4 regions of the Streptomyces sp. NPDC026589 genome follow, and region 4 is predicted to be linked to each of the others. Evidence: riboswitches for the same ligand, from Rfam matches in the RefSeq annotation. Region 4 holds a riboswitch; each other region holds the start of a gene.

Region 1 (2,177 bases), on a different contig from region 4:
GCGGGCCTTCTCCTCGGCCTCGGCCCTCTCCTTCGCCTCGGCGGCCTGCCGGGCGGCCAGCTTCGCCGCCTTCTCCTTCGCCTCGGCCTCCTGTCTGCGCTCCAGCTCCGCCAGCCGCGCCTTCTCCTCGGCGGTCAGCCTCGACAGCAGGCCCCGGGCCTCGGTGAGCTTGGACTGCACGTCCTTCTTGCTGGAGGCGAGCGTGGCCTGCGTCTCGGTGAGGGTCTCCAGGCTCTTCACCGCCTCCGCGCGCTTCCTCGCCGCCGAGGCCTGCTGCGTACGGACCTCGTCGACAGCCTTCTGCTGCCGCTCCGTCGCCCGGTCCATCAGCCGGCTCTGGTCGAAGTACCCCTGCGGGTTCTCCGCCAGGAAGAACGTCGCCGCGGGCGCGATGCCCCCGTTGCGGTACTGGGCCGCCGCGTAGGAGCCCAGTGCCCGGCGCGCCTCGTTGATCTTCTCGGCCCGCTTCGCCACGTCGGAGAGCAGCGAGTCGACCTTCGTCTGCTGGGACGCGGAGGCGGCCTTGGCCCGGTTGTACTCCTGGGTCGCGGTGCCCGCCTGCCGGTACAGGGCGTCGACCTTCTTCCGCACTTCTTCGATGGCGGGCTTCGGCTCCGCCGGCGCGGCCGTGGCGCTCTGCGTGGAGAGCAGCGTCACGGAGGCCAGCGCGGCCGTCGTCAGCCCGACGGCGGGTGTGGTGGTGCGCACCTTCGTGCGCGGCTTGCGATGCGATGCCAAGACCGGCATCTCCTTCCGTGGGCCGCCTACCGGGTTAGCTGTCGGGTTCGGACGGAACGGAAGGCTGTCCTACGGTCCGGCCGCGAGGGCACGGACCGATTCACCCCGGTGTCGCGTGTGGGTCCCCGGTTCCGAACGGCCTGGGCGGCAGGACGGATTCGGCAGAGGCGCCCGTCGGGCGTGGTTCGCCCCAGGGAGGTACGGGCCACCTGACCGAGCACGCTAGCCAACCGGCCCCGCCGCTGGGAAGGACGATGAGCGATATGCCCGATACATTTTCGTGACCTTTCCGGATCGGGGGCCCGGCACCCCCTCCCACCGGGCACTCCTTCACGGAACGTCGACGTCCGGTCTCTGCGCGTACGGGGGAGAGGCGGGCGATTCCCCGGTGCCGACGGCCGCTTCCCGGCTTCGGCCGAAGGTTGTCAGTCCGGCCGCCTAGACTCAGGAGGCGATGAGCAGCCTCTTTGACGACAGTTTCCTGACCGGCCTCCAGCCCGTGGAGGACGGCCCCCCGCCGCCCCCCGAGGACCACGCGCCCGAAGCGGTGCCGGAGGGACTCTTCGGAGGCGTCTACGACGCGCCCCCGCCGCCCCGGGACGGGTACTACCGGGACGGTCACGCGCGCCCGGTGATCGACTCCGCCGCCCTGCTCGACGGGTTGAACACCGAGCAGCGCGCCGCCGTCGTGCACGCCGGGTCCCCGCTGCTCATCGTCGCGGGAGCCGGCTCCGGCAAGACCCGCGTCCTCACCCACCGCATCGCCCACCTGCTGGCCGAGCGCGGGACGCACCCCGGGCAGATCCTCGCGATCACCTTCACCAACAAGGCCGCGGGCGAGATGAAGGAACGCGTCGAGCAGCTCGTCGGCCCTCGCGCCAACGCCATGTGGGTCATGACCTTCCACAGCGCGTGCGTCCGCATCCTGCGCCGCGAGTCGAAGAAGCTCGGCTTCACCTCGTCGTTCTCGATCTACGACGCCGCCGACTCCAAGCGCCTGATGGCCCTGGTCTGCCGCGACCTCGATCTGGACCCGAAGCAGTTTCCGCCGAAGTCCTTCACCGCCAAGGTCTCCAACCTCAAGAACGAGCTCATCGACGAGGAGACCTTCGCCGGGCAGGCCGCGGACGGTTTCGAGAAGACCCTGGCCCAGGCGTACGCGCTCTACCAGGCCCGCCTGCGCGAGGCCAACGCCCTGGACTTCGACGACATCATCATGACGACGGTCCACCTGCTCCAGGCCTTCCCCGACGTCGCCGAGCACTACCGCCGCCGCTTCCGCCACGTCCTCGTCGACGAGTACCAGGACACCAACCACGCCCAGTACACGCTGGTGAGGGAGCTGGTCGGCCCGGCCGGGGAGGCCGACGCACCCGCCGAGCTGTGCGTGGTGGGCGACGCGGACCAGTCGATCTACGCCTTCCGGGGCGCGACCATCC
Region 2 (2,177 bases), on a different contig from region 4:
CCCCGGCGAGCCCGCTCCTGACCTAGTCTGACCAGGCCCCGGAGCACCTTCAGGTGGGCTTCCGTGCGGCGCTGCGCGGCGCGGGCCGCGCCCAGTGGCTCCAGGAGCATCCGCACCTCCAGGAGGTCGGCCGCCTCCTGCGCCGTGGGCTCGGCGACACAGGCGCCCGCATGTCTGCGGGTGACGACGAAGCCCTCGGACTCCAGTGTGCGCAGGGCCTCGCGGACCGGGACGCGGGAGACCCCGTAGCGGCGGGCCAGCAACTCCTCGGTGAGGCGGCTGCCCCGCTCGTAGACACCGGAGACGATGTCGTCACGGATTGCCGTGCATACCGAATGCGCGGGAATGCGCATGTCCGAACCTCCGCCTTTATCCCCGCGAAACGCGGCCGCCCGACGTCTGTTCCGTGACTCTATTGCAATCTGCCGCAATTTCCGATGGCAGGCCGGAATCCATGGATGTCCACGGGCCGGAATCGCCGGAGGCCCCGGCAGGTGCCGGGGCCTTCGGACGGGGGCGCGCGGGGCGGGTCAGACGTTCAGCCCGTGGGAGCGCAGGTAGCCGACGGGGTCCATGTCGGAGCCGTAGTCGGGGCTGGTCCGGGCCTCGAAGTGCAGGTGCGGGCCGGTGGAGTTGCCGGTGGAGCCGGAGAGGCCGATCTGCTGGCCGGAGGAGACGCTCTGGCCGACGGAGACGCCGATCGAGGAGAGGTGGCCGTACTGGGTGTACGTGCCGTCCGTCATCCGGAGCACGACGTTGTTGCCGTACGCGCCTCCCCAGCCGGCCTCGACGACCGTGCCGGCGCCGACGGCGACGACGGAGCTGCCGGAGGCGGCCTGGAAGTCCACGCCGGAGTGGCTGCCGGAGGACCAGAGCGCACCGCCGGTGTTGTAGCCGGTGGTGACGTGGGAGCCGGCGACCGGGAGATGGAAGGCGTTCAGGCGGGCGCGCTCGGCGGCGCGGGCGGCGCGGGCCTTCTCCTCGCGGACCTCCTTGGCGCGGGCCTCGGCCTTGCGCTCGGCCTCCGCCTTCGCCTTGGCCTTGGCGGCCTTCTCGCGGGCCTCCGCGGCGGCCTGGGCCTTCGCCTTCGCGATCGCGTCGGCCTGCTGCTTCTGGGCGTGGGCCTGGGCGTCTATCTGCTCGGCGAGAGTGGCGTCGAGGGCGACGGCCTGGGTGAGGCCGGTGTCGGCGACCTGGGCGGCCTCGGTGTCCGCGGCGAGGGCCGGGGAGGCCGGCGAGCCGAGGACGCCGGCGGTGGCCAGAGCCGCGATGCCTGCGGCCTGGGCGCTCCGGCGCGTGAGGCGGCTCGGGGCACGGTGCTTCCCGGTGGCACGGGTGAACGCCATGGAGGGGCTGATCCTTTCCTTCCTTCTCGCCTACCGGGTTAGCTGACGGGTTCGGAGCAGGAAGGTCTCCTACGGATCCCCACGCCGGTTTCGCGGCACGGGCCTCCGATTCACCCCAGGGACTGCGTGGGTCCCCGGCTCCCCAGGCTCGCGCCTGACGGGGACTCGGCGATGACTGTCCGGCGCCGCGGCTGCGGCATACGGGTGGCGGACAGCCGAGCCGACGCTAGGCCGGGCGACTTCCCATCGCCAAACGGACCAGGGGATTTGTCGCCCATCCCACAGGGCAGACAGGCATCTCCTCCCCCAAAGGGGATGGATTGGATTAATCGACCAAAAAGGGGAGGACCCCGACGAATATGCGTTCGTCGGGGTCCTGTTCGCGGCGGTGTGCCACCCATGCGTCAGCCGGTGACGACGGACACCTCTCCGATGCCGAGGGCCTTCACGGGCTCCTCGATCCGGGAGGCGTCCCCCACGAGGACCGTGACCAGCCGGTCGACCGGGAAGGCACTGACCACGGCGGCCGTCGCCTCCACGGTGCCCGTCTCGGCGAGCCGGGCGTAGAGGTGGGCCTGGTAGTCGTCGGGGAGGTGCTGCTCGACCTGGTCGGCCAGCGTGCTCGCGACGGAGGCGGCGGTCTCGAACTTCAGCGGGGCGACGCCCACCAGGTTCTGTACGGCCGTCTCGCGCTCGGCGTCGGTCAGCCCCTCGGCGGCCAGCGTCCGCAGGACCTTCCAGAGGTCGTCCAGCGCCGGTCCGGTGGACTCCGTGTCCACCGAGCCGCTGATCGCGAGCATGGCCGCGCCGCCCGAGTCGGGGCCGCTGGAG
Region 3 (2,177 bases), on a different contig from region 4:
ATCGTGCCGCTGTGCACGGCCTTGAGCGGTGCACCGGCCGACCCGGCGAAGTCGAGACCGGTGTGCTGGCCCGAGGACCAGAGCGCGCCGGACTGACCGTAGGTGGAGGTGATCGTGTACGAGAAGGTGGGGAGGGAGAAGCTGGCGGCGAGCTTGGCGAGCCGCTCGGCCTCCTTCTTCTTCTCCGCCGCTTCCTTCGCCGCCTTCTTCTTCGCGGCGGCCTCGGCCTCGGCCTCTGCCTCTGCCTCGTCCTGCTGCTTCTTGGCCTCGGCGGCGGCGCTCTCGGCCGCTGCCTTCTCGGCGGCGGCCTTGGCCTCGGCGTCGGCGCTGGCCTGCTGCTGCTCGGCCTGCTGGAGGATCCGGGCGCGCAGCGCCTCGCCCGCGTCGGTGCCCTGCTCGGCCTCGGCGGTGGTGAGGCCGGCGGTGGTGAGCGGCGCGGAGGCGGCGACCGGGGCGGGCTCCGCCTCGTCGGACATCAAAGACCCGACGCCGGGAAGGGACTTGGCGTCGGGGAGGTTGTCCACGATGGAATCGGGAAGAGAGATGGAGACCGGCGCCTTGTCCTGCGCGGTGGCCATGCCGCCGGCACCGACAGCCGCTATGACACCGACCCCGAGGACGGTGGAGCTACGGGCCAGACCACGCTGCTTGGCCACGCGGTGCTTGCCGCGCACGGGACGGATGGACTCCGCGGTGGGGTTCCATTCCTCCCAGGTGCGCTCCTCGCCACCGAAGGTGTCGGCACTGAAGGGTGACGGGGCCTCAGGGGCAGGCTTGTTGGACGCCACGTGGGCGCACTCCTTTCCTTCCTTCTCGCCTACCGGGTTAGCTGACGGGTTCGGAGCAGGAAGGTCTCCTACGGGCCCCTCCGTCTCTCACGAGACGCAGGCGTCCGATTCACCCCATGTAGGTGGTTCCCCGGTTCCCTTGCGGAATTCGGCGCTCGCGCGCGGCGCCGTCTCTGACGACGGCTGTGACGACCGCGCTGCGTTATCGAACGTTAATAGACGGACGGGCCCTATTCCAAGCTGTTCCTGTTGATCATTAACGAACATGGCGGGGATGTACGGGTGACAACCGGGCGCAATCGGGCGACTTGACCACCACTCAGCCACATCACTTTTTCTGACGGTGTGTCAAATGTTATGCGGAGCGGTGCACCTCGATTACGCACCGTGTCATCGCTCGGCGTCATCGCCCGGCGTCATCGCCCGGCGTCATCGCCCGGCGTCATCGCCCCGGCCCACGATCTTCACCGTCGTCCGGGGCACGGGCTGCCCCTCCGCCGGCCGGCCGACCGCGATGAGCGCCATGTCGTCCGTGGTCCGCCCGCCGGTGTGCAGCCGTACGTCGTCCGTCAGCGCCGACAACAGCTCCTCCGGGCCGGGGAAGATCCGGCCGCGCAGCCGGGCCGCCGGATCGTAGAAGACCCCGTTCGGGTCCCGCGCCTCGGACAGGCCGTCCGTGAAGGCGAGGAGCGTCGCCCCGGCGGGCATCGCCCACTCGTCGGACCGGTCCGGCCACACCCCCAGGTCCATCCCCAGCGGCATGGCGGGCACCGAGGGCGCCAGCACCTCCAGGGCGCCGTCGGCGTGCAGCAGGATCGGCTCGGGGTGACCGCGGTTGACGATGCGCAACGAGGCCGAACCGGGCGGGATCTCGGCCAGCACGGCGGTGATGAACCCCTCCATCGCGTCCAGCCCGTACCGTCGCGTCCCCTCCCGGGCCAGCGCCCGCTCCAGCCGCTGCGCGACGCCCTCCAGCGAACGCTCCTGCTCGGCCGCCTCCCGGAACGCCCCGATGATCACCGCCACCGCCTCGACGGCGTCCAGCCCCTTGCCGCGTACGTCGCCGACGACCAGACGCACTCCGTACGGGGTGTCCGCGACGGCGAACAGGTCGCCGCCCACGAACTCGTCCGCCTGGGCCGCCTCGTACCGCGCGGCCACCTGGAGTCCGCCGATCCGCTCGGCCGGGGTCGGCAGCACGGCCCGCATGGCGGTCTCCGCGATGACCCGGGCCGAGGCCAGCTGCTCGTTGCCGCGCCGCACGACGCCGTTGATGACGAGGGCCAGCACCGAGGCCGTGAGCACGGTGATCAGCTCGATGATCGGGACCACCTGGGTGGTCGTCCCGTCGGAGAGCCGCATCGCGATGACGGAGAGGACCGCGGCGAT
Region 4 (2,177 bases):
AGATTGCAAGTACATGCTAAAGGCTCCGCCGGTCCATGGTGGACCCATGGACGCACAACTGATCGCCTTCACCGGGGTCGCCGCCGGGATGGTCGCGCTGCCCGGCGCCGACTTCACCGTCGTCGTACGCAACGCCCTGGCCTCGCGCACCGCGGGCCTGGCCACCGCGCTCGGCGTCGCCGGAGGGCTGCTGGTGCACACCGCGCTCGCGGTCGCCGGACTCGCCGCGGTGCTGGTGACCATGCCGGTGCTCTTCCGCACCGTCCAGCTGCTCGGCGGCGCGTACGTGCTCTACCTCGGGATCAGCGCGCTGTACGCGATCCGCCGCCGGCCCTCGCAGGACAGCTCCGGCTCACCCTCCGGTATGCGGGAGGACGAGCCGGGGCGGCCCGTGACCGGGGAGTTCGGACGCGCGCTGCGCCAGGGGTTCCTGACCAACGCGCTCAACCCGAAGGCCCCGGTCCTCTTCCTCAGCCTGCTGCCGCAGTTCGTGCCCCACGGGCAGCCGCCGCTGCCCAGGACCCTGCTGCTCGCGGCCCTGGTGGTCGTGCTGGCGCTGATCTGGTTCCCGGCCGTCGCCCTGCTCGTGGACCGGCTGGGCCGGTGGCTGCGCCGCCCGCGTACCGCCCGCGCCATCGAGGGCGGCAGCGGTGTGGCGCTCACCGGTCTGGGACTGGCGCTGGTCAGCGGCCCCCTGCTGCGCTGAGGGCGCGGTGTACGTCACGGACGGGCCGGGCCGTCCGCACGGAAAGAGCGTCCGGTCGGCGGGTCAGCGGACCCGTCCGTACCAGACGCTCTTGGACCAGATCTTGGCCAGTCTCACCACGTCCCCCGATTTGGGGGAGTGCCAGATCTTCCCGGCCCCGGCGTAGATGCCCACGTGGTAGACGCTGCGCCCCGAATGGAAGAAGACGAGGTCGCCGCGTTTGCGCTGCGACTTCCCGATGTGGCGGGTCTTGTTGTACTGCTGCTGTGCCGTGCGGGGAAGCTTCTTGCCGGCCTTCTTGAACGAATAGACCGTCAGCCCCGAACAGTCGAAGCGGCTGGGACCGGCCGCTCCGTACTTGTAGGGGGCCCCCTTCTTCGACGCGGCGACCTTCAGGGCCTTCGTCGCGTGGGTGGCGGCCTCGGCATCGCTCACCAGACCGGGCGCCAGCATCGAGGACGTCACGGCCAGGGTGAGTACCGAGGCCGTACCGACCCGGGCGAACAGAGACGGGACATGAACCTGCGCAGACATGCGCAACCCTTCGTCAGCCGCCTGTGAAGGATGACCTGTCGGGTTCGGGCTGGCGAAGTTGCCCGGCCGCTGTCGCGGCTTCACCCCGAGGGCTTCCCGGTCTCCCGGGCGGCCCGTTGTGCTCGGGTCCTCCACTCCTGCCGATCCACTCCTGTCGACCAGTCATCCGGGCGGCGGCAGGACTCGGCGTCCGCCCGGACCGCCCCGCCGCGGTGGCGGGGGCTTGTCGTCCCAGGGATCTTGACTCACCCGGTGCCGGATTTCCGAGCCGAAACAGCGGTTTGTGAGTCTCCTCACCACTGATCCATTCGGGTGGACAGGTCGGATTCGCGCTCGCCCACGAGCCGGGCGCACACCCTCGTACCAGCGACGAAAGGGCACATTTCGAGTACGGACCTAGCGCCGAACGCAAGTTGAGCCGTCGCTCGGGCGGGTGATCGCCTACGCCGAACGAGCGAGACGAATCGGTCCCGGGACCGGGCGTGTCGTGCCCGGGTCCGACCGGTCCGCTCCCGTCCGGCGCTCCCCGTGCGCGGGGCCGGTCAGTTCACGGGCGGCTCCATCGCGACCCGGCCCGCCCGGCGCTCCCCGTCCAGGACGCGCAGGGCCCGCGCCAGGGTGGCGGCGTGGATCCGCGACTCGCCGCGCTCGTGCATCAGGGCCAGGGCGTCGCGCAGCGCGGCCGCCCGGGAGGCCAGGGCCTGGGCGGCCCGCAGCGCGCTGTAGGTGTCGCTGCCACGGGCCGGGTTGATCCGGCCCACCTGGTCGAGCACGGCCAGATAGCAGTCGACGAACTCGCCCTCGGCCCGGGTCAGTGCGGGCAGGGGCGGGAACTCGGGTGGCTCCATCGGCGTTTCACCTCGCGTCGTACGGCGGCCGGGAGAGTCAGCGGTTCTCCATGACGTGGTCGACCAGCCCGTAGGCGAGGGCGGCCCTG

Evidence for each region. A riboswitch is a leader RNA that binds a small molecule or an ion and turns the genes downstream of it on or off. The one in region 4 is predicted to bind cyclic di-AMP.
Region 1: another riboswitch for cyclic di-AMP. It lies ahead of AB0F29_RS19185 (NlpC/P60 family protein); the one in region 4 lies ahead of AB0F29_RS33515 (C40 family peptidase).
Region 2: another riboswitch for cyclic di-AMP. It lies ahead of AB0F29_RS35730 (M23 family metallopeptidase); the one in region 4 lies ahead of AB0F29_RS33515 (C40 family peptidase).
Region 3: another riboswitch for cyclic di-AMP. It lies ahead of AB0F29_RS27005 (M23 family metallopeptidase); the one in region 4 lies ahead of AB0F29_RS33515 (C40 family peptidase).

What each region holds. Positions count from the first base shown of each region.
Region 1 is NZ_JBEZYG010000010.1:152,656-154,832, forward strand. It holds gene AB0F29_RS19185 (NlpC/P60 family protein) at 1-747, opposite strand, end outside; cyclic di-AMP (ydaO/yuaA leader) riboswitch at 746-895, opposite strand; gene pcrA (DNA helicase PcrA) at 1,193-2,177, shown strand, end outside.
Region 2 is NZ_JBEZYG010000030.1:38,779-40,955, forward strand. It holds gene AB0F29_RS35725 (GntR family transcriptional regulator) at 1-353, opposite strand, end outside; gene AB0F29_RS35730 (M23 family metallopeptidase) at 531-1,346, opposite strand; cyclic di-AMP (ydaO/yuaA leader) riboswitch at 1,360-1,527, opposite strand; gene AB0F29_RS35735 (pitrilysin family protein) at 1,751-2,177, opposite strand, start outside.
Region 3 is NZ_JBEZYG010000016.1:225,296-227,472, reverse strand. It holds gene AB0F29_RS27005 (M23 family metallopeptidase) at 1-788, opposite strand, end outside; cyclic di-AMP (ydaO/yuaA leader) riboswitch at 800-952, opposite strand; gene AB0F29_RS27000 (PP2C family protein-serine/threonine phosphatase) at 1,218-2,177, opposite strand, start outside.
Region 4 is NZ_JBEZYG010000026.1:51,059-53,235, reverse strand. It holds gene AB0F29_RS33520 (LysE family translocator) at 47-706, shown strand; gene AB0F29_RS33515 (C40 family peptidase) at 770-1,240, opposite strand; cyclic di-AMP (ydaO/yuaA leader) riboswitch at 1,244-1,429, opposite strand; gene AB0F29_RS33510 (hypothetical protein) at 1,783-2,088, opposite strand; gene AB0F29_RS33505 (ATP-dependent Clp protease proteolytic subunit) at 2,126-2,177, opposite strand, start outside.